One region of the Ectothiorhodospira lacustris genome, then DNA from elsewhere that is predicted to be linked to it. Evidence: predicted binding sites of a transcription regulator. Region 1 holds the regulator's gene; the other holds the start of a gene.

Evidence for each region. Region 1 encodes sigma-54, which starts transcription at its own class of promoters, with help from an activator protein. Its sites were predicted from a motif close to TGGCANGNTNCNTGCTT; they were not measured.
Region 2: a site for sigma-54 is predicted at 2,440-2,456, ahead of glnA (glutamate--ammonia ligase). Genes of this name have one in related genera too.

Annotation. Positions count from the first base shown of each region.
Region 1 is NZ_JAJNQM010000030.1:4,064-20,223, forward strand. Features, by position in the region: gene hisG (ATP phosphoribosyltransferase) at 1-185, opposite strand, end outside; gene murA (UDP-N-acetylglucosamine 1-carboxyvinyltransferase) at 191-1,450, opposite strand; gene LQ952_RS07545 (STAS domain-containing protein) at 1,501-1,803, opposite strand; gene LQ952_RS07550 (MlaC/ttg2D family ABC transporter substrate-binding protein) at 1,800-2,453, opposite strand; gene mlaD (outer membrane lipid asymmetry maintenance protein MlaD) at 2,471-2,929, opposite strand; gene mlaE (lipid asymmetry maintenance ABC transporter permease subunit MlaE) at 2,945-3,724, opposite strand; gene LQ952_RS07565 (ATP-binding cassette domain-containing protein) at 3,724-4,515, opposite strand; gene LQ952_RS07570 (DUF72 domain-containing protein) at 4,621-5,217, opposite strand; gene LQ952_RS07575 (calcium/sodium antiporter) at 5,257-6,249, shown strand; gene LQ952_RS07580 (KpsF/GutQ family sugar-phosphate isomerase) at 6,439-7,416, shown strand; gene LQ952_RS07585 (KdsC family phosphatase) at 7,446-7,973, shown strand; gene lptC (LPS export ABC transporter periplasmic protein LptC) at 7,970-8,533, shown strand; gene lptA (lipopolysaccharide transport periplasmic protein LptA) at 8,715-9,209, shown strand; gene lptB (LPS export ABC transporter ATP-binding protein) at 9,206-9,931, shown strand; gene LQ952_RS07605 (RNA polymerase factor sigma-54) at 10,098-11,621, shown strand; gene hpf (ribosome hibernation-promoting factor, HPF/YfiA family) at 11,666-11,989, shown strand; gene LQ952_RS07615 (PTS sugar transporter subunit IIA) at 11,997-12,470, shown strand; gene hprK (HPr(Ser) kinase/phosphatase) at 12,467-13,414, shown strand; gene rapZ (RNase adapter RapZ) at 13,411-14,271, shown strand; gene LQ952_RS07630 (PTS sugar transporter subunit IIA) at 14,292-14,687, shown strand; gene LQ952_RS07635 (HPr family phosphocarrier protein) at 14,688-14,957, shown strand; gene LQ952_RS07640 (GGDEF domain-containing protein) at 14,984-16,114, opposite strand.
Region 2 is NZ_JAJNQM010000007.1:1,196-5,595, forward strand. Features, by position in the region: gene glyQ (glycine--tRNA ligase subunit alpha) at 1-915, opposite strand, end outside; gene LQ952_RS02495 (cation diffusion facilitator family transporter) at 1,135-2,286, shown strand; gene glnA (glutamate--ammonia ligase) at 2,542-3,951, shown strand; gene LQ952_RS02505 (DUF4124 domain-containing protein) at 4,055-4,400, shown strand, end outside.

The sequences.
Region 1 (16,160 bases):
TAGGTCGGGACGTCGGTAGCACGGATCACCACCAACTTCACGTCATCACGGTTGGTATCCAGGATCAGCTTACGACTGGTCTCCGGGTCATCCTTCGGTTCGATCCCGGCTTCCGCCAGCAGCGGCAGGGTATCCTTGTAGATCCGCCCCTTGGACAGGGCGATGGTCAGTGTCTGTTCAGGCATGCGACTTATCCGGGCACACGGCGAATGACGGCACCGAGTTGGGAGAGCTTTTCCTCGATGCATTCATAGCCGCGGTCAATGTGATAGATGCGATCCACCAGGGTCTCACCGTCACTGACCAGACCGGCCAGGATCAGACTGGCCGACGCACGCAGGTCGGTGGCCATCACCGGTGCCGCCTTCAGATGCGGGACACCGCGGATAATGGCCGTATTGCCCTCGATGCGGATATCAGCGCCCATGCGCTGCATCTCCAGGGCATGCATGAAGCGGTTCTCGAACACCGTCTCGGTGACGGTGGCAGTGCCTTCCGCCACGGTGTTCAGGGCCACGAACTGGGCCTGCATGTCGGTGGGAAACGCGGGGTACGGCGCAGTCCTCAGACTCACCGCGCGAGGACGACGTCCCCGCATGTCCAGCTCGATCCAGTCGTCGCCCACATTGATGTGGGCTCCCGCCTCTTCCAGTTTGACGAGCACGGCGTCCAGGGTCTTGGGCGCGGTATCCCGGGTGCGCACCCGGCCACCGGTGATGGCCCCGGCCACCAGGAAGGTACCGGTCTCGATACGGTCGGCCAGTACGGTGTATTCACAGCCGTGCAGACTGGGCACACCCTCCACGGTGATGGTGTCGGTCCCGGCGCCGGAGATCCTGGCCCCCATGGCCTTGAGACAGTTGGCCAGATCCACCACTTCCGGCTCCCGGGCGGCATTTTCGATGACGGTGACACCATCCGCCAGGGTCGCGGCCATGAGCAGGTTCTCGGTACCGGTCACGGTCACCGTATCCAGTACCAGGCGGGCACCCTTGAGGCGCCGCGCCTTGGCGCGGATGTACCCCCCTTCCACCCGGATATCCGCACCCATGGCGGCCAGACCCTCCAGATGGATGTTCACCGGGCGAGAGCCGATGGCGCAGCCACCGGGCAGCGACACCTCCGCCTCGCCGTAGCGGGCCAGCAAGGGACCCAGCACCAGGATGGAGGCGCGCATGGTACGCACCAGCTCATAGGGTGCCACGCACTGGTTCAAGGTATTGGGGTTGACCTCGATGCGCATGCGCTCGTCCACCGTCAGGGACACGCCCATGCGCCCGAGCAGCTCCATGGTGGTGGTCACGTCCTGCAGATGCGGCACGTTACCGATGGTCATGGGGCCGTCGGCCAGCAATGTGGCCGCCAGGATGGGAAGGACCGCATTTTTGGCGCCGGAGATGCGTACATCACCCTCCAGCGGGCGGCCACCACAGATGATCAGTTTATCCATAGGGTGAAGGATGATAGCGGAAAAGCGGGTCCGGGGGGGAGTACCGGAAATCAGACCTCACACCGCAGCACGTCCTCCAGGTCACTGACCCCGACCAGGGCCTTCATGCGCTCGGGCATGCCGGTAAAGGTCAACCCCCCATGGGCACCACCACAGCGCTTCATCCAGGCAATGAGCAGGGCCACGCCGGCGCTGTCACTGCGCGTCACCCCTGACAGGTCCACCCGGCAAGGCCCGGTCTCGGCCTGAAACAGGTCTTGGGACGCCTGCCACAGCCCCGGCACGGTGGCCTGGGTCAGCTCGCCCGTCACCCGAACACCGGCCGCGGTCTTTTCCAGGCCTGCCTCGTTCACCGCCCCGGCCCCGCCTCGATCTGGACGGCCTCCTCGATGAGGGATTCATCGCCGGCCTCCAGACGCTCGATCAAGGCATCCAGTCCGTGACGCTCCACCTCGGCACCGAAGTTGGTGCGGAAATTGGTCACGAAACTCAAGCCTTCCACCGTCAGATCGAACACCTTCCACTCCCCATCCACAGGCCGCAGGCTGTAGATGACGGGAATGTTGGAACGCCCCTGCCCCATGACGATCTCGGTAGCCACCGAGGCCATGCGTTCATCCTGGCGACTGCGGTGAGGCAGAACCCGGATGTCCTTGTCCATGTGTTCGGCCATCTGCAGGGTATAGGTGCGCATGAGCGTATTCTGGAAGGCATCTACGAAGCGTTCCCGCTGTTCGGGGGTGGCGGTACGCCAGTGGCGGGCCAGGATCAGGCGGGACATGCCCTGGAAGTCCAGGATCGGCAGGATGATGTCGTCCACCAGACCATAGAGAAAGTCGGGATCATTACGGGTTCGCTCCGGGTCTTTCCGCAATTTGTTCAAGACCTGGGCAGAGGTCTGCTCCACCAGTTTCACCGGGTCCTGGGTGGTGGCCGCGGCCGGCACCAGGCTGAGGACCAGGACCAGGCAGGCCGTGAAGGTCAGATGCACAAAAGACTTCATCGCAAGGGGACTCCGCATCAGTTTCCGGTAAGGTTGACCAGCATCCGGCCGATCAGTTCCTCCAGCACCAGGGCCGACTGGGTGAACAGGATCACGTCGCCGGCCCGCAGGACCTCGTCCTCACCACCCGGCTCCAAGGCGATGTACTGTTCACCCAGCAGACCGGCGGTATAGATGCTGGCCTGGGTATCGGTGGGCAACTGGTCATAACGGGCCGAGACGGTGAAGCTGACCCGGGCCTGGTAGCGCTCGGCATCATAAGTGATGGCACTCACCCGCCCGACCCGTACGCCGGCCATGGTCACCGGGGCCCGCACCTTCAGGCCGCCGATATTGTTGAAATAGGCATGCACTTCATAGCCGTCGCTGCCCCGGTACTCACCCAGGTTACTCACCTGGATCGCCAGCATGAACAGGGCCGCCAGGCCCAGGGCCACGAAGATGCCCACGGTGATCTCGATCCTGCGCGTCGTCATCTTGCCGTCCCGTTATCAGATATCACCGAACATGAGTCCGGTCAGAATGAAGTCCAGGGCCAAAATGGCCAGTGCCGTGTGCACCACGGTGCGGGTGGTGGCCCGGCTCACCCCTTCCGAGGTGGGCGTGGCATCATAACCCTCAAACACGGCGATCCAGGCGGCCACCACGCCAAAGACCAGGCTCTTGATCACGCCGCTCATGACGTCTTCACGGAAATCCACGCTGGCCTGCATCTGTGACCAGTAGGCGCCGGCGTCCACCCCCAGCACACCCACGCCGATGAAATACCCCCCGGCCACCCCGACGGCACTGAAGATCGCCGCCAGCAGCGGCAGGGAAATCACACCGGCCAGAAAGCGCGGCGCAATGACCCGCTTGTAGGGGTCTACCGCCATCATCTCCATGCTGGAGAGCTGTTCCGTCGCCTTCATCAGGCCGATCTCCGCCGTCAGGGCCGAGCCGGCCCGACCGGCAAACAGCAGCGCGGTCACCACCGGCCCCAGTTCTCGCACCAGGGACAGGGCGACGACCGTCCCCAAGGCCTCGGCGGCACCGAAGTCCACCAGGGTGATATACCCCTGATAACCCAGCACCATGCCCACGAACAGGCCGGATACGGCGATGATCAGCAAGGAGAGGACCCCCACCGAATAGAGTTCCCGCACCAGCAGGCCGGGGCGTCGCACCAGCGTCCCCATGGCCAGCAGGGTACGAAACAGGAACAGGTGACCCCGCCCCAGGCGTTCCAGCACCCCCAGCGCCGCGTGTCCCAGACGTTGGAAAGGTCCCATCACCGTGTATCGCCCCCCATGAGGTCATCCAGGTAATCCGGCGCCGGATAATGAAAGGGCACCGGGCCATCCGGCAAGCCCTCCAGAAACTGACGGGACCAGTCCGAGGCTTCCCGGCGCAGCTGCTGCGGTGGGCCGGCGTCCATCACCCGTCCCTCGGAAATGAGGTAGACCCAGTCGGCAATGGAACCGGCCTCGGCCACATCGTGGGACACCACGATACTGGTCATCTCAAGGGCATCGTTGAGGCGTCGGATGAGGGATACGATCACCCCCATGGTGATGGGATCAAGCCCGGTAAAGGGTTCGTCGTACATCATCAGCATGGGGTCCAGGGCAATGGCCCGGGCCAGGGCCACCCGTCGGGCCATGCCGCCGGAGAGCTCGCTGGGCATGAGGGAGACCGCCCCTCTCAGCCCCACCGCTTCCAGCTTCATGAGCACCAGGTTGCGTACCAGGGGTTCCGGCAAGCGGGTGTTCTCGCGGATGGGAAAGGCCACATTGTCAAAGACATTGAGATCCGTGAGCAGTGCCCCACTCTGAAACAGCATGCCCATGCGCCGGCGCAGACGATACAGTTCCCGCCGCGACAGGCGGTGCACGTCCTGGCCTTCCACCAGCACCTGACCATGATCGGGACGCAACTGACCACCGATCAGCCGCAGCAACGTGGTCTTGCCGGTGCCACTGGGTCCCATGATGGCCGTCACCCGCCCCTGAGGGATGGTGATGTTCAGGCCGTCAAAGATCTTGCGATCACCACGGGCAAAATGCAGATCACGGATCTCGATCCAGGGGGTCTTGTCGGGAGAGGCGTCGATGGTCCGGGTCCTTGGTCTGGGTGGAAACGGTAGATGGTCGGGAGCGTTGAATGTGCCCGGCCCTTCCGGGCCGTGTCAAGCCACGCCCAGGAGCGCGGCAATGGTCATGGCCTGATCCACGGCGCCGGGTCCGGCATCCATGAACAGGACGCCTGATCCGGCATGATTGCAGCGGATGAAGTGCTCCAGCTGCCCCCGCAGAACACGTAGATCCGGTGCACCCGCCTCCAGACGCAACAGACCTACCCCGCCGCAAGGACCCACCGCATCGGCACCGGTCCAGAGCCGTGCCGGGCCGGGTCCGGCGCGGGCGGCAAACCAGGGCCGACCCGTACCGGCGGGAGGATGGGCCATCCCGTCCACAACGACATAACCGGCCAGATGATCGCCCAGGGCCGCCTCGGCCGCCGTCGGCACCGACCTGTCATCGTCCGATGTCAGCTCCAGATAGAATCGGAAACCGGGGGACACCTCGTCCCGCCAGACGCACATGCCGGCCTCACCGGCGGCCAGGCGGCGCTGCCTGGGCACCAGCACGACGGGAAATTCATTGGCGTAGTAGGGCAAACGCCAGGACGCCGGCAGATCATCCGGGTAGAATCGCTCAAGCCAGGCCGGGTGCTCCCAGTCACGAACCCCGAAGCTCAGGGTAGAGCCCGCCCGGTCAATCATGATCCCTCCCGCCCCCACAGCCCCGTCTCCGAAACCTTTATGCTCATTTCCATTGTCGCCATTTTGCTGGGTCTGGTCGTTCTGGTCTGGAGTGCCGACCGGTTCATCTTCGGTGCCGCCGCCCTGGCGCGCAACCTGGGCATCCCCACCATGATCATCGGTCTGACCATCGTGGGCTTCGGCACCTCAGCGCCGGAACTGCTGGTCTCCGGCATCGCCGCCTGGCAGGGCAATCCCGGACTGGCCATCGGCAATGCAGTGGGGTCCAACATCGCCAACATCGGCCTGATCCTGGGCATGACGGCCCTGATCGCCCCCCTGGCCATCACCTCCGGCACCCTGCGCAAGGAGATGCCCCTGGTCCTGGGGGTCAGCGTACTGGCCTATCTGCTGGTGCTCAACGGCACCCTGGGCAGGATGGATGGACTCATCCTGCTGGGCGGCCTGATCCTGGTCATGGCCTGGATGGTGCGGGACGGCCTCAAGGGACGCAACAATGGCCCCGATCCCATCCAGGGCGAGTTCGAGGCGGAAATCCCCCGGGCGGTGCCCACCGGCAAGGCCGTGGTCTGGCTGGTGCTCGGCCTGGTGCTGCTGCTGATCAGCGCCCGGGCCCTGGTCTGGGGGGCGGTGAACATCGCCACCGCCCTGGGGGTGAGCGACCTGGTGATCGGACTGACCATCGTCGCCATCGGCACCAGCCTGCCGGAACTGGCGGCGGCCTTGGTGAGTGCCCGACGCAATGAGCCAGACCTGGTACTGGGCAACATCCTGGGCTCGAACCTGTTCAACCTGCTGGGTGTGCTGGCCATTCCCGGCCTGATCCGTCCCGCCGGCGTACCGGCGGATGCCCTGTGGCGGGATTTCCCGGTCATGCTGGGACTGACCCTGCTGATCATCGTCATGGCCTTCAGTTTCAGGGGGCGTCCAAGGCGCATCAACCGGATGGAGGGCGGACTGCTACTGGCACTCTTCATCGGCTACATGACCTGGGTGTATCTGAGCCTGAGTCCGGCCGGGGGAGCGGCGTGAAGATTCCGGCAGAGTGACGGTAGCGGGCATCCCCCTCATCTCCGGCCCTTCTCCCACAAGGGGAGAAGGGAGACAGGACCAAGCCCCTCCCCCCTTGCGGGAGAGGGGTTGGGGTGAGGGGTGAAGCAGCCGGGAAGCCAAAAATAATCTTGTTCAACCCACCTGAAGCATTGGTAGCATTACAGCATCATGAAACTCAATCCGGAAAAGACCCGCGAACTCGCCCTGGCGGTACTGGACACCGAGGCCGAGGGCATCCGCGGCCTGATGGCCCGCATTGACGCCCGCTTCATCCGTGCCTGCGAACACCTGCTGGCCTGCACCGGCCGCGTGGTGGTCACGGGCATGGGCAAGTCCGGGCATATCGGCAACAAGATCGCCGCCACCCTGGCCAGCACCGGGACACCCGCGTTTTTTGTCCACCCGGGCGAAGCCAGCCACGGGGACCTGGGCATGATCACGTCGGGCGACACGGTCATTGCCCTGTCCAACTCCGGCGAGACCAACGAACTGCTCACCATCCTGCCACTGATCCGCCGCCTGGGTGTACCCATGATTGCCCTCACCGGCAACCCCCGCTCCACCCTGGCGCGGGAAGCCACCGTCAACCTGGACGTGAGCGTATCCAAGGAAGCCTGCCCCCTGGGTCTGGCCCCCACGGCCAGCACCACCGCCGCCCTGGCCATGGGCGACGCGCTGGCCGTGGCCTTGCTGGAAGCCAGGGGCTTCACCGCCGACGATTTCGCCCGCTCGCACCCGGGCGGACGCCTGGGGCGCCGGCTGCTTCTGCATGTGGCGGACATTATGCATACCGGCGACCGTATCCCCATGGTGCGGGCCGATGCGCCCCTGGGTGATGCCCTGCTGGAGATCAGCCGCCAGGGGCTGGGCATGACCGCCGTGGTGGACGAACAGCGACGGCTGATCGGCGTCTTCACCGACGGCGACCTGCGCCGCACCCTCGACCGGGGCGTGGATGTGCATGCCACCTCCATCGGCGAAGTGATGACCCGCCAATTCAAGACCGCCTCTCCCACCATGCTGGCAGCCGAAGTCCTGAAGATCATGGAAGACCACAAGATCAGCGCCCTGCCGGTGCTGGACGAGGCCCAGCGACTGGTGGGAGCGCTCAACATGCATGACCTGCTGCGCGCCGGCGTGGTCTGACCCCCACCCGACCCATGGTATCTTAGCCCATGACCGATACTCTCACTGAACGCGCACGACGGGTGCGCTTCGTCATCTTCGACGTGGATGGCGTGCTCACCGACGGCAGTCTGTTCCTGGACGATGACGGGCGCCAGTACAAGGCCTTCAACAGCAAGGATGGGCAGGGCATGCGCATGCTGGCGGACAGCGGCGTTCAGGTGGGCATCCTCACGGGCCGGCGTTCAGGGGTCGTGGAGCACCGGATGCAGGATCTGGGAATCCGGCTCGTGGTCCAGGGCCGGCGCGACAAGCTGGAGGCCCTGGACGGCCTGCTGACAGATGCCGGCGTCAGCGCCGAGGAAACCGCCTATGTGGGCGATGATGTGGTGGACCTGCCGGTGATGCGCCGGGTGGCCCTGGCCATTGCGGTGGCCGATGCCCATGCCCTGGTCAGGGAGCACGCCCACTATGTGACCCGGCAACCGGGGGGGCGAGGCGCCGCCCGGGAGGCCTGTGAATTCATCATGGAGGCCCAGGGCACCCTGCAGGCCGCCCTGACCACCTACCTGGGATGAAGCTGCCCTCCCTGTTCTTGATCGCGCTGCTGAGCCTGGCTGCGGCCATCGGCTTCTGGCTGGCACGGGACGCCGATGAACGCCGACGGGTGCTGGAAGAGGCGGCCACCGAAGGGACCGATTTCTTTCTGGAACAATACGCGGCCATCCATATGGATCCCCTTGGTGAACCCCGTTACCAGCTTCGCGGTCAGCGTATGGAACAGCGTCAGGCGGACGGGTCCCGCTGGCTGGAAACCCCGGTACTGATCCTGCGGTACAGCCCCGGCGCCACCTGGACCCTGCGCTCCGAGCAGGGCTGGATCTCCCCCGCCGGCGATGAAGTCAAATTGCTGGGCGAGGTACACATCCACCGCGCCGCCGAGGGCGAGCGAGGTCCGATCACCATCACCACCAGGGACACCACCCTCTGGCCGGGCCCCCGTCAGGCCGTCACCGACGCCCCGGCACACCTGCGGACCACCTATCAGGAGGCCGAGGGTCTAGGTCTGTTCCTGGACCTTCGGCATGAAATTCTGGAACTCAAACGTGACGCACGGGGTGTCTATGTTCCCCACTAGGGTTGCTCCAAGTCAGCCATTTCCGCACCCGCGGGAATCAAGGTCCAGCAGAATGCGGCCGGCCTTCCTCAGGTCGTCATTCCCGCGCAAGCGGGCATCCAGTCACGGAGTGAAAAGCATGGGCTCCCGCCCTCGCGGGAGCGACGGCGAGGGAGTTTTTCAATGCCTCCCTGGGCGGCTCATGATCCCGGCACTGGCCATCCTGCTGCTGGCCGGACCGCTCCAGGCACAGGTGGACCGGACATTGCCCATCCGGATCGAGGCGGACTCGGCCACCCTGGACGACAACCGAGGCATCAGCACCTACCGCGGCGGTGTACGCATTACCCAGGGCGCCACGGAAATCACCGGTGATACAGTCACGGTCCATACGCCGGGCCGGGTCCTGGAGCGCATGACCTCGGAAGGCCGACCGGCAACTCTACGCACCCAGGACCCGCAGGGGCGGGAAGTCCGTGCCGAGGCCGCACGTATGGAGTTCTTTCCCACCGAGCAACGCATGGAACTGAGCGGCAGTGCCCGCGTCCGGCAGGGCGCGGACGAGTTCCGGGGCAGCCGCATCATCTATGACCTGCGCACGGCCACCCTGGAAGCCCGTACCGGGGATACCGGGCGCGTCGAAGCGATTTTCACTCCCAGGGATCAGGCTCCCGCCCCGGCCGAGGGCGCACGATGAGCCGCCTGCAGACCCGCGACCTGGTCAAACAGTACCGTGCCCGCAAACCGGTGGACGGCGTTTCTCTGCAGGTGAACAGCGGCGAAGTCGTCGGCCTGCTGGGTCCCAACGGGGCCGGCAAGACCACCTGCTTTTACATGATCGTCGGCCTCATCCCCTGCGACGGCGGCCGCATCGAGTTGGACGACAAGGACATCACCCCCCTACCCATGCATGCCCGGGCGCAACTGGGGATCGGCTATCTGCCCCAGGAGGCCTCGGTGTTTCGCAAGCTGTCGGTGGAAGACAATCTCCTTGCCGTACTGGAAACACGCCGCGACCTCAACCGCGCCCAGCGCCATGAACACATGGAATCCCTGCTGGAAGAGTTTCAGATCATGCACATCCGCGAGAGCCTGGGCATCAGTCTCTCGGGTGGCGAGCGGCGCCGGGTGGAGATTGCCCGCGCCCTGGCCACGGAGCCGGCCTTCATCCTGCTGGATGAGCCCTTTGCCGGAGTGGACCCCATTTCCGTGATCGAGATCCAGCGCATCATCACCCATCTGGTATCGCGCAAGATCGGGGTGCTGATCACCGATCACAACGTTCGCGAGACCCTGGGCATCTGCAACCGCGCCTATATCCTGAGCGACGGGCATCTGATCAGCGAAGGGCCGCCGGAAGTGGTGCTGGCCGACCCCCAGGTCAGACGGGTCTATCTGGGCGACCATTTCCGACTATGAAAGTACAGTTTTTGAGCCATCTCATGGTTTCCCCACACTGGGTCACATTTTTCGTGCCAAGCCGTATAATCCGGATGACAGACCCCGCGCATGACGGAAAAGAGCCGTCGACACTGCCGGGACCACTCAACGCCTGCCTGACGACTCCGGTGGTACGCCACATCCTATGCTGAAACCTTCTGTCCAGCTCCGTCTCGGCCAGAGCCTTACCATGACACCACAGCTGCAGCAGGCCATCCGGCTGCTGCAGCTGTCCACATTGGAGCTACAGGCCCAGATCCAGGAGACGCTGGAGACCAACCCGATGCTGGAAGCCCTGGAAGGCGCCGACGCCGACCTGGATACCGGTGTGGACGAGGCGGCGGCCCAGCGGGAAGAGATGGACAGCAGGCCGGACAGCACCGACAAGGATGCGGGGGGCCGGGAATTCGAAGAGCCCGCGGAACCGGGCGGCACAGGCGATGCCTCGGAGAACATTCCCGAAGAGCTGCCGGTGGACAGCAACTGGGAAGACCTCTACGACATGCCGGCAACCGGCGGCGGCCAGGGGGGGGACGGCGACGGTCGCGACCTGTTCGAGAACCAGAGTGCCCCCGGTGAGGACCTGCGTGATCACCTGCTCTGGCAGATCAACCTGTCCCCCCTGAGCGAGCGGGATCAGGTCATTGCCATGACCCTCATCGACGCCATCAACGATGACGGTTACCTGGGAGAACCCATCGAACAGATCCATGCCGGACTGGCTCAGGACCAGGAACTGGAACTGGAGCTGGATGAGGTGGAAGCCGTACTGCGCATGGTCCAGCACTTGGACCCCGTGGGCGTGGGCGCGCGCGATCTCTCAGAATGCCTGCTGCTGCAGCTGGAGCAGTTCTCGCCGGATACCGCCTGGCTGGCCGAGGCCAGGACCCTGGTGCGCGATCATCTCGAAGCCCTGGGTACCCGTGATTTCAAAGGCGTACAGCGCCGACTGGGACTGGCCGACGGAGAACTGCAGGCGGTGATGGCCCTGATACAGAGCCTGAATCCCCGCCCGGGCACCCTGATCAGCTCCAGCTCACCGGAATACATCATTCCCGACGTCTTCGTGCGCAAGCGCGAGGGATACTGGCAGGTGGAACTGAACCCGGAAGTCGCCCCCCGGTTGCGAGTGAACCCGCTTTATGCCAGCTTTGTACGGCGGGCCGATTCCAGTCAGGATAACGTCTACCTGCGCAACAGCCTGCAAGAGGCCCGCTGGTTCATCAAGAGCCTGCAAAGCCGCAACGAAACCTTGCTGCGGGTAGGCACCGCCATTGTGGAGCATCAGCGCGCCTTTCTGGAACACGGCGACGAGGCCATGAAACCCCTGGTGCTGCGGGACATCGCCGAGCAGTTGGAGATGCATGAATCCACCATCTCCCGTGTCACCACCCAGAAGTACATGCACACCCCGAAAGGGATTTACGAATTCAAGTATTTCTTCTCCAGTCATGTGGGGACGGCCGATGGGGGGGAGTGCTCCGCCACGGCCATCCGTGCCATGATCCGCAAATTGATTGCCGAAGAGCCCCAGGGCAAGCCCCTGAGTGACAGCAAGATTGCCCAGATCCTGGTGGATCGGGGCATCCAGGTAGCGAGGCGCACCGTTGCCAAGTATCGCGAGGCCATGGCAATCCCGCCATCCAACGAACGCAAGCGCCTCGTCTGAGTTCCCAAGGCCTCACATTCACATCCTAACCAAGGAGTTACCTCATGCAGATCAACCTCACCGGTCATCACGTGGACCTGACCGACGCCCTGCGCGACTATGTCAATGACAAGTTCCAGCGCCTGGAGCGCCACTTCGACAACGTCATTGACGTGCATGTGGTCCTGACCGTGGAGAAACTGCAGCAGAAGGCGGAAGCCAACATGCTGGTCAGCGGCAACACCATCTTTGCCGATGCCACCCAAGCCGACATGTATGCCGCCATCGATGCCCTGGTCGACAAGCTGGACCGCCAGGTGGTCAAGCACAAGGAAAAGCTCAAGGACCACCACCGCGCCGAAGGCTCCCACCGCAACCACGTCGGGTGAGACATCCATGAACATCGGTGATCTTCTCGCCCCGGAGCGCGTCTGCTGTCTGCCGGACGTCAGCAGCAAGAAACGCGCTCTGGAGATGCTGGGTGAAATGCTTTCGAGCCACCTGCCCAGGCTGACCCAGGGAGAGATCTTCGACAGTCTGCTGGCCCGGGAACGCCTGGGCAGCACCGGCCTGGGGCATGGCGTCGCCATTCCCCACGGCCGTCTGGCCGGCGCTGACGAAGCCTGTGCCGCCCTGCTCAAACTGGGAAAGGGGGTAGACTATGATGCCCCGGACAGCGAACCCGTGGACATCCTGTTCGCCCTGGTGGTCCCGACCGAATGTACCGACGAACACCTGCAGATCCTCGCGTTGCTGGCCCGCATGTTCTCTGATCCGGAGACTCTGGCAAGGCTGCGCAGCGCCCAGGGACCGGAAGATCTGCTGGCATTGGTACACCACTGGGATACCGAAAGCCCCGCACAGCCGTGACCATCGAAACCCTCACCGTCCGCCATGTCGTCGAGGCCATGGAAGAGCGCCTCGCCCTGCGCTGGGTGGCCGGTCACCAAGGCAGCGAGCGACGTATCGCTCACCAGGCCACGCCCCACGGCAGCACTTCACTGGTCGGGCACCTGAACATCATCCATCCCAACCAGATCCAGGTACTGGGTCCGGATGAAATGCGTTACCTGTGGAACCTGCGCAAGAACTCCCAGCGGGATATCCTGGAACAGCTGGTCAACGGGACCGCTGCCATCCTGATCGTCACCGACGGTCTGGCGGCTCAGCCGGAACTGTGCGCACTGGCGGACAAGCAGTCGGTGCCCCTGCTGGCCACCACCCTGCACGGCCACGAAATCATCAATATCCTGCGCTATTTCTTCAGCGACAAATTGGCGGAGACCGTCACCCTGCACGGTGTCTTCATGGAAGTACTGGGCATCGGGGTTCTGCTGACGGGAGAAAGCGCCATCGGCAAAAGCGAACTGGCGCTGGAACTCATCAGCCGCGGACACCGTCTGATTGCTGATGATGCCCCCGAATTTGCCCGTATCGCCCCGGACATCCTGCGAGGTACCTGCCCGCCGGTGCTGGAAAACTTTCTGGAGGTCCGGGGACTGGGCGTCCTGAACATTCGTGCCATGTACGGTGACAGCGCCATCAAGACCAGCAAATACCTGCGTCTGATCATCGATCTGAAAGACCAGGTCGATGTCACATTCGCAGATATCGACCGCCTCCATGGGGGGCGGTGCAACCGGGAGGTACTGGGCCTGAAGGTACCGGTCATCACCCTGCCCGTGGCCTCCGGCCGCAACCTGGCGGTGATGGTGGAGGCGGCCGTGCGCAACCACCTGCTGCGCCTGCGCGGCTATTTTGCCGCCGACGACCTGGCCGCACGGCAGCGGCGTCAGATGCAGATCGACCCATGAAGCTCGTCATTGTCAGCGGGCTATCCGGATCAGGCAAGACCGTGGCCCTGCACGCCCTGGAAGATGCCGGCTACTACTGCATCGACAACCTCCATCTGGAATTGTTGCCGGCGGTGGTCAGCCAACTCCGTCAGTCCCCTCAGGCCGGCTACGGTGAAGCGGCCGTCGGCATCGATGCCCGCAGCGGCATCGAGTCTCTCGACCAGTTCGGCCGTATTGTCAACGAGATTCGTGCCATGGGTGTGGAGTTGCAGATCATCTTTCTGTATGCGGAACTCGAAACCCTGCTCCGCCGCTTCAGCGAGACACGCCGCCGCCACCCCCTGGCCCGCCGTGGCATTCCCCTGATGGAGGCCATCAATCTGGAGCGGAATCTGCTGGGTGTCATCGCCGATCATGCTGATCTGGCCATCGACACCACCCGCACCAATGTTCACCAACTCAGCCAGTCCATTCGGGAGCGGGTCCGTCAGGCCGGCCTGCGGGGACTGTCGCTGCTGATCCAGTCCTTCGGCTTCAAGTACGGCTCCCCGGTAGACTCGGATTTCGTATTCGATGTACGCTGTCTGCCTAATCCACACTGGCAGCCGGGTTTATCGGCCTTTACCGGCAAGGATCCGGCGGTGATCCGTTTCCTGGAGAACGAACCCATGGTGGCAGCGATGTTCGACTCATTGCGCGACTTCCTCACCACCTGGATACCCCAATTCGAGAACGACAATCGCAGCTATCTGACCGTTTCCATCGGCTGTACCGGGGGACGTCACCGCTCGGTCTACCTGACCGAGAGACTCTCCCGCCATTTTCGTGAAATCAGAGGCGACGGTGTGAGCACCCGTCACCGGGAACTTTCCTGAACCAGAACCGGTATGCACCCATGTCCGTCGGACTTCTCATCATCACTCACAATCAAATTGGCGAGGACCTGCTGAGTACAGCCCGATCCATGATGGGCACCATTCCCCTGGAAACTCGGTGCCTGGCGGTTTCCCAGTCCGGTGACCCGGACGTCCTGCTGGACCGTGCAGTGGACCTTTACCAGCGCCTGAACCAGGGTGACGGCGTCCTGGTCCTGACGGACATGTACGGCTCCACGCCCAGCAACATCGCCAACCGCCTGCTGCAACAACCGAAGGTACAGGTCATTGCCGGTGTGAACCTGCCCATGCTGGTACGGGTACTCAACTATCCAAACCTGCGTCTGCATGAACTGGTCAACAAGGCCATCAGCGGGGGCCATGACGGCATCCTGCTCTGCGAGACCCACAGCTAAATGCCCAGCCGCGAACTCATCATCATCAACCGCCTAGGCATGCATGCCCGCGCCGCCGCCAAGTTCGTCAATCTGGCCAGCAGCTTCGACGCCGGTCTGGAGGTGGAAAAGGGCACTCGGCGCGTGAACGGCAAGAGCATCATGGGCGTCATGATGCTGGCGGCCAGCAAGGGCAGCACCGTGCGCCTGATCGCGGAAGGCGAGGATGCCGAAGCCGCCCTGAAGGCCCTGGAAGGCCTGATCAATGACAAGTTCGGTGAGCCGGAATAGAAGCTGCTCATACCCTACCCCTATCCCTATAGCCCCAGCGGCAGCAGTTCCAGTGACATGGCGTCCGGGGGCGGTAGACCTGCCATCACCACCCGGTTGCGTCCGTCGCCCTTGGCACGCAACAGGGCCTCATCCGCCTCCCGCAGCAGCGTCTGAGCCGCGACGGACGGATCCTGACCGACCAGGCGTTGGGTCGGCCAGTGTGCGACCCCGATGGATACCGTCACCGACAGGCTATGCTCATCGACCACCACGGCTCCGCCGCACACCACCTGCCTGACCCGTTCGGCCACGGCCCGCACCTCCTGACGATCCAGACCCGGCAAGAGCATCACGAACTCCTCACCACCGTAGCGCGCCAGCAGATCGGAGCCCCGCAGGTGCCGTCCCAGCCGCTGGGCCACCGCCGAAATGACCTGATCCCCGACCCCGTGACCGTAGCCATCGTTCACGGCCTTGAAGTGGTCAATATCCACGAACAGACACGCCAGGCTTTGGCGCTCCCGTACCACCCGGGTCATTTCCTCCTGCAGGCGCAGATCAAAGAAACGACGATTACGCACTCCGGTGAGCGCATCGGTCACCCCCAACTCCTGCAACCGCCAGGCGGCCAGGGCATTCTCGATGCAGATGGCAACCACCGCCGCCAGACGCCTGAGCAGGTAAGTATCCATCCCCTCCCCGTAGCGGCCACTGCAACGGCTACCCAGAGACAGCACCCCCAGGCATCGACCCGCACGCTGAACCGGCAGCAGGGCCACGCTGCCAAGCTCACCGCAGCCCTCAAAGCGCAGGGCCTCGGGGCAGGCGGCATAGTCTCCCAGATAGAGTCCTGCCGGTGTTTTCAGATCCTCGGCAGAGGGTGCCAGCTTCAAGGCCCACAGCCCGCGAGGACATAGGGCCGCGTCCAGTATCGTGCTGATGACCCCATCAGGGTCATGGAGTACCAGTCCCACATGATCCAGCTCATAGTCGCGGGGAAATTCCTCCAACAACAGGGACAGGATTCCCATCAGGCCATCGGCGGCCAGCAGACGCATTTCCAGCCCGGTCATCCGGTCCAGCTTGCGCTCGTTGTCCCTCGCCGCCTCGATGAGCGTGGCAAGACGCTCCCTCAGCCAGAGGTTTTCCTGCTCAAGCCGTGCCTGTTCCACCATCAGCTGCCATTCCCTCAACCGGTCTGACCCAAGACTACCTCATCTG
Region 2 (4,400 bases), on a different contig from region 1:
GCGCTCGGCCTTGGCCGCGGCGGGGAGCATGGGGAAGCCCAGCTGTTCGCGGGCGGCGTAGTAGGCCTCGGCGACGGCGCGGGCCAGCTCACGCACCCGCAGGATGTAGCGCTGCCGCTCGGTGACGGAGATGGCGCGCCGGGCATCCAGCAGGTTGAAGGTATGGGAGGCCTTGAGCATCTGCTCGTAGGCCGGCAGGGGCAGGCCCTGCTCGATGAGATATTTGCTCTGCTGCTCGCAGGTCTCGAACCAGCCGAACAGGGCTTCTACATTGGCGTGTTCGAAGTTATAGGTGGACTGTTCCACCTCGTTCTGGTGGTAGACGTCACCGTAGGTGACCACACCCTGGGGTCCTCGGGTCCAGACCAGATCGTAGACGCTCTCCACACCCTGCAGGTACATGGCGATGCGCTCCAGGCCGTAGGTGATCTCACCGCTCACCGGCCGGCAGTCCAGGCCACCCACCTGCTGGAAATAGGTGAACTGGGTCACCTCCATGCCGTTGAGCCACACCTCCCAGCCCAGGCCCCAGGCACCCAGGGTGGGAGACTCCCAGTTGTCCTCCACGAAACGGATGTCGTGCACCAGCGGGTCGATGCCCAGGGCCTGCAGGGAGCCCAGGTAGAGCTGCTGGATGTCCGGCGGCGAGGGCTTGAGCAGCACCTGGAACTGGTAATAGTGCTGGAGCCGGTTGGGGTTTTCCCCGTAGCGGCCGTCGGTGGGCCGGCGGGAAGGCTGCACATAGGCGGTGCGCCAGGGCTCCGGGCCGATGGCCCGCAGGAAGGTGGCGGAGTGGAAGGTACCCGCCCCCATTTCCATGTCGTAGGGCTGGAGCAGCACGCAGCCGTGGCCTGCCCAGTAGTCCTGCAGGGCCAGGATCAGGCCCTGGAAGGTAGAGACATCGTGAGAAGACATGAGGATCGACCCGAGTGATTCGTGGATGGCGCGACCCTGATCGTGGGTCACGCAAAGCTCGTCAGTATAACGGTGCCTCGCCGTGGGCGCCCAGCCCCGCGCGTGTTCGGTCCCGACCAAACGCCCGATGACCGACGGGACTGGGCGCACGTGTCACCAGGGTTTACAATCCCGCTTCCCCAAGCCGTGCCCACCCGGGCCATGATCAACGAGGCCCCCATGTCAGCCGGGCTCCCCAGCGAACAGCGTTATCAGGCCATGCGTCGCGTCACCCTCATCGGCGCCATGACCAACGTGAGCCTGGCGACGGCGCAGATCGTCGGCGGCTGGATGAGCCACTCCCAGGCCCTGATCGCCGACGGCGTCCATACCCTCTCCGACCTGATCAGCGACATCATGGTCCTGTTCGCCGCCCGCAAGGCCAACGAAGCCGCTGACGCCAACCATCCCTACGGTCACGGCCGCATCGAGACCCTGGCCACCGTGGCGGTGGGACTGATCCTGGCCGGGGTGGCTGTGGGCATCATGGCGGACGCAGCCCGGCGCCTGCTCAATCCGGCAGAACTCCTGAACCCCACTCCCCTGGCCCTGGTCCTGGCGGCGATCGCTATCATCAGCAAGGAAGCCCTGTACCACTACACGATGCGCGTCGCCAAAAAGGTTCGCTCACGCATGCTGGAGGCCAATGCCTGGCACCACCGTTCCGATGTGATCTCGTCGGTGGTGGTGCTGGTGGGCGTGGGCGCCACCCTGGCCGGCATGCCCTTCATGGATGCGGTCGCGGCCATCCTGGTGGCCCTGCTCATCGGCCACATGGGGGTCAAGCTGATCTGGAACAGCGCCCGGGAACTCATCGACACCGGGGTGGAAGCGGAAGAACAGGAGCGCATGCTGGAAGCGGTCCGTCGACTGGACGGCATCCAGGGAGTCCATGACCTGCGCACCCGGCGCATGGCGGGCACCCTGCTGGCGGACGTCCATGTCCAGGTCGCGCCCCGCATCAGCGTCTCCGAGGGGCATCACATCGCGGATGCCGTCTGTGTGGCGATGCACGGGGTCCAGGACGAGTTGGGCGACATCCTGGTCCACATCGACCCCGAAGACGACCAGCAGAGTGCCCCCAGCAGCCATCTGCCCAACCGCACGGAGATGCTCAAACGCCTGCAGGCACAATGGCATGACTTACCGGCATCGCGGCATGTAGACCAGGTGATCATCCATTACCTGCAGGGACGGGTGCATCTGGAACTGCAACTGCCTCTGCAGGCGCTCGACAACCTGACCGAGGCCGATAGCATTGCCCGGGCCCTGGTAGCGTCCAGCCTGCAAGCAGAAGACGTCGGCCAGGTACAGGTCCTGTTCCGGCACTGAATGGTCTGCGGGCAAGCCGCGCGGACACCAGGGCCCACACCGCTCGCCCCATAACAGCGCAAAATACTTAAAAACGCACTAAGATTGTGCGTGCATTGATGGGCCGGACCCGAAAATCCGCCCCAAAAGGCCGCATCATCCCACTCAAACCCATGGCATGCTTCATGCTTGCTATGGATCGACCGAATTGAACGCCCGCTCAGGCGGGGATCCGTTTCAACAGGCCTCTCTCATTCAAGCCCTGGAGGAGTACGCATGTCAGCAGCAGATGTTCTGAATATGATCAAGGAAAACGGCGCGAAATTCGTCGATTTCCGCTTTGTGGACAGCCGTGGCAAGGAACAGCACGTGACCGTGCCCGCCCACGCCGTCGATGAAGACGTGCTGGAAGGCGGCAAGATGTTCGACGGCTCCTCCATCGCCGGCTGGAAAGGCATCAATGAGTCAGACATGATCCTCATGCCCGATGTGGACACCGCGGTCATGGACCCCTTCTTTGACGAGCCCACCCTGAATCTGCGCTGCGACGTGGTGGAACCGGCCACCATGCAGGGCTATGACCGTTGCCCCCGCTCCCTGGCCAAGCGCGCCGAGGCCTACCTGGCCAGCACCGGCATCGCCGACACCTGCCTGTGGGGCCCGGAAAACGAATTTTTCGTCTTTGACGACATCAAGTGGGGCAACTCCATTCAGGGCGCCTTCTTCAAGATCGACGCCGACGAAGCCTCCTGGAACTCCGAAAAGGTGTTCGAAGACGGCAATATCGGCCACCGCCCCTCCGTGAAGGGCGGCTACTTCCCGGTACCCCCGGTGGACAGCCTGCAGGACCTGCGTTCCGCCATGTGCCTGGTGCTGGAAGACATGGGTCTCAAGACCGAAGTTCACCACCACGAAGTGGCTACCGCCGGTCAGTGTGAGATCGGTGTCGGCCCCGGCACCCTGACCCGCAAGGCCGACGAAGTGCTGATGCTCAAGTACGTGGTGCAGAACGTGGCCCACAACTACGGCAAGACCGCCACCTTCATGCCCAAGCCCCTGGTGGGCGACAACGGCAGCGGCATGCACGTGCATCAGTCCCTGGCCAAGGACGGGCAAAACCTGTTTGCCGGTGACAAATACGGCGGCCTGTCCGAAACCGCCCTGTACTACATCGGCGGCATCATCAAGCACGCCCGCGCCCTGAACGCCTTCACCAACGCCTCCACCAACAGCTACAAGCGTCTGGTGCCCGGCTTCGAAGCTCCGGTGATGCTGGCCTATTCCGCCCGCAACCGTTCCGCTTCCATCCGGATTCCGTGGGTGTCCAGCCCGAAGGCCCGTCGCATCGAGGTGCGCTTCCCCGACTCCACTGCCAACCCCTACCTGGCCTTCGCCGCCATGCTGATGGCCGGCCTGGACGGCATCCAGAACAAGATCCACCCGGGCGAAGCCATGGACAAGAACCTGTACGACCTGCCCCCCGAAGAGGAAAAGCAGATCCCGCAGGTTTGTCATGCCCTGGACCAGGCCCTGGAAGCCCTCAACAAGGACCGCGCCTTCCTCACCGCCGGCGGTGTGTTCACCGACGACATGATCGATGCCTACATTGATCTGAAGATGGAAGAAGTCACCCGTCTGCGCATGACCACCCACCCGGTGGAGTTCGATCTGTACTACAGTCTGTAAGTACAAGACGGGTCAGCAGTCCGGAAGCACCGAACCCCCGGCTTGCCGGGGGTTCTTTTTTCCGTGCAAGCGACCTGGAACAGAGGATACAAAGGACACCGCCATGCCCCTGTTGCTCCTGCTGCTGATACTCGCCGTGCCCGTCCAGGCCCAGATCTACCAGTGGACTGACGAGCAGGGACGCCCCGCCTTCGGCGACACGCCACCGGACGGGGTCGATGCACGCCCGATCCGGGTTGACCGGCCCGCGACCCTCCCCGGCTTGCCCGATGCCCGACAGATCCTGCAGCCGCCCCCCCCTTCCGCAACAGAGGAATCGGAGGACGCCTATCAGCGGCTGACCATCAACCAACCGGAACAGGACGGCGTGGTACGCACCAACCTGGGGCAGGTCGACATCGCCGTGAATCTAAGCCCCACTCTCAAGACGGACCTGGGACACCGAATCC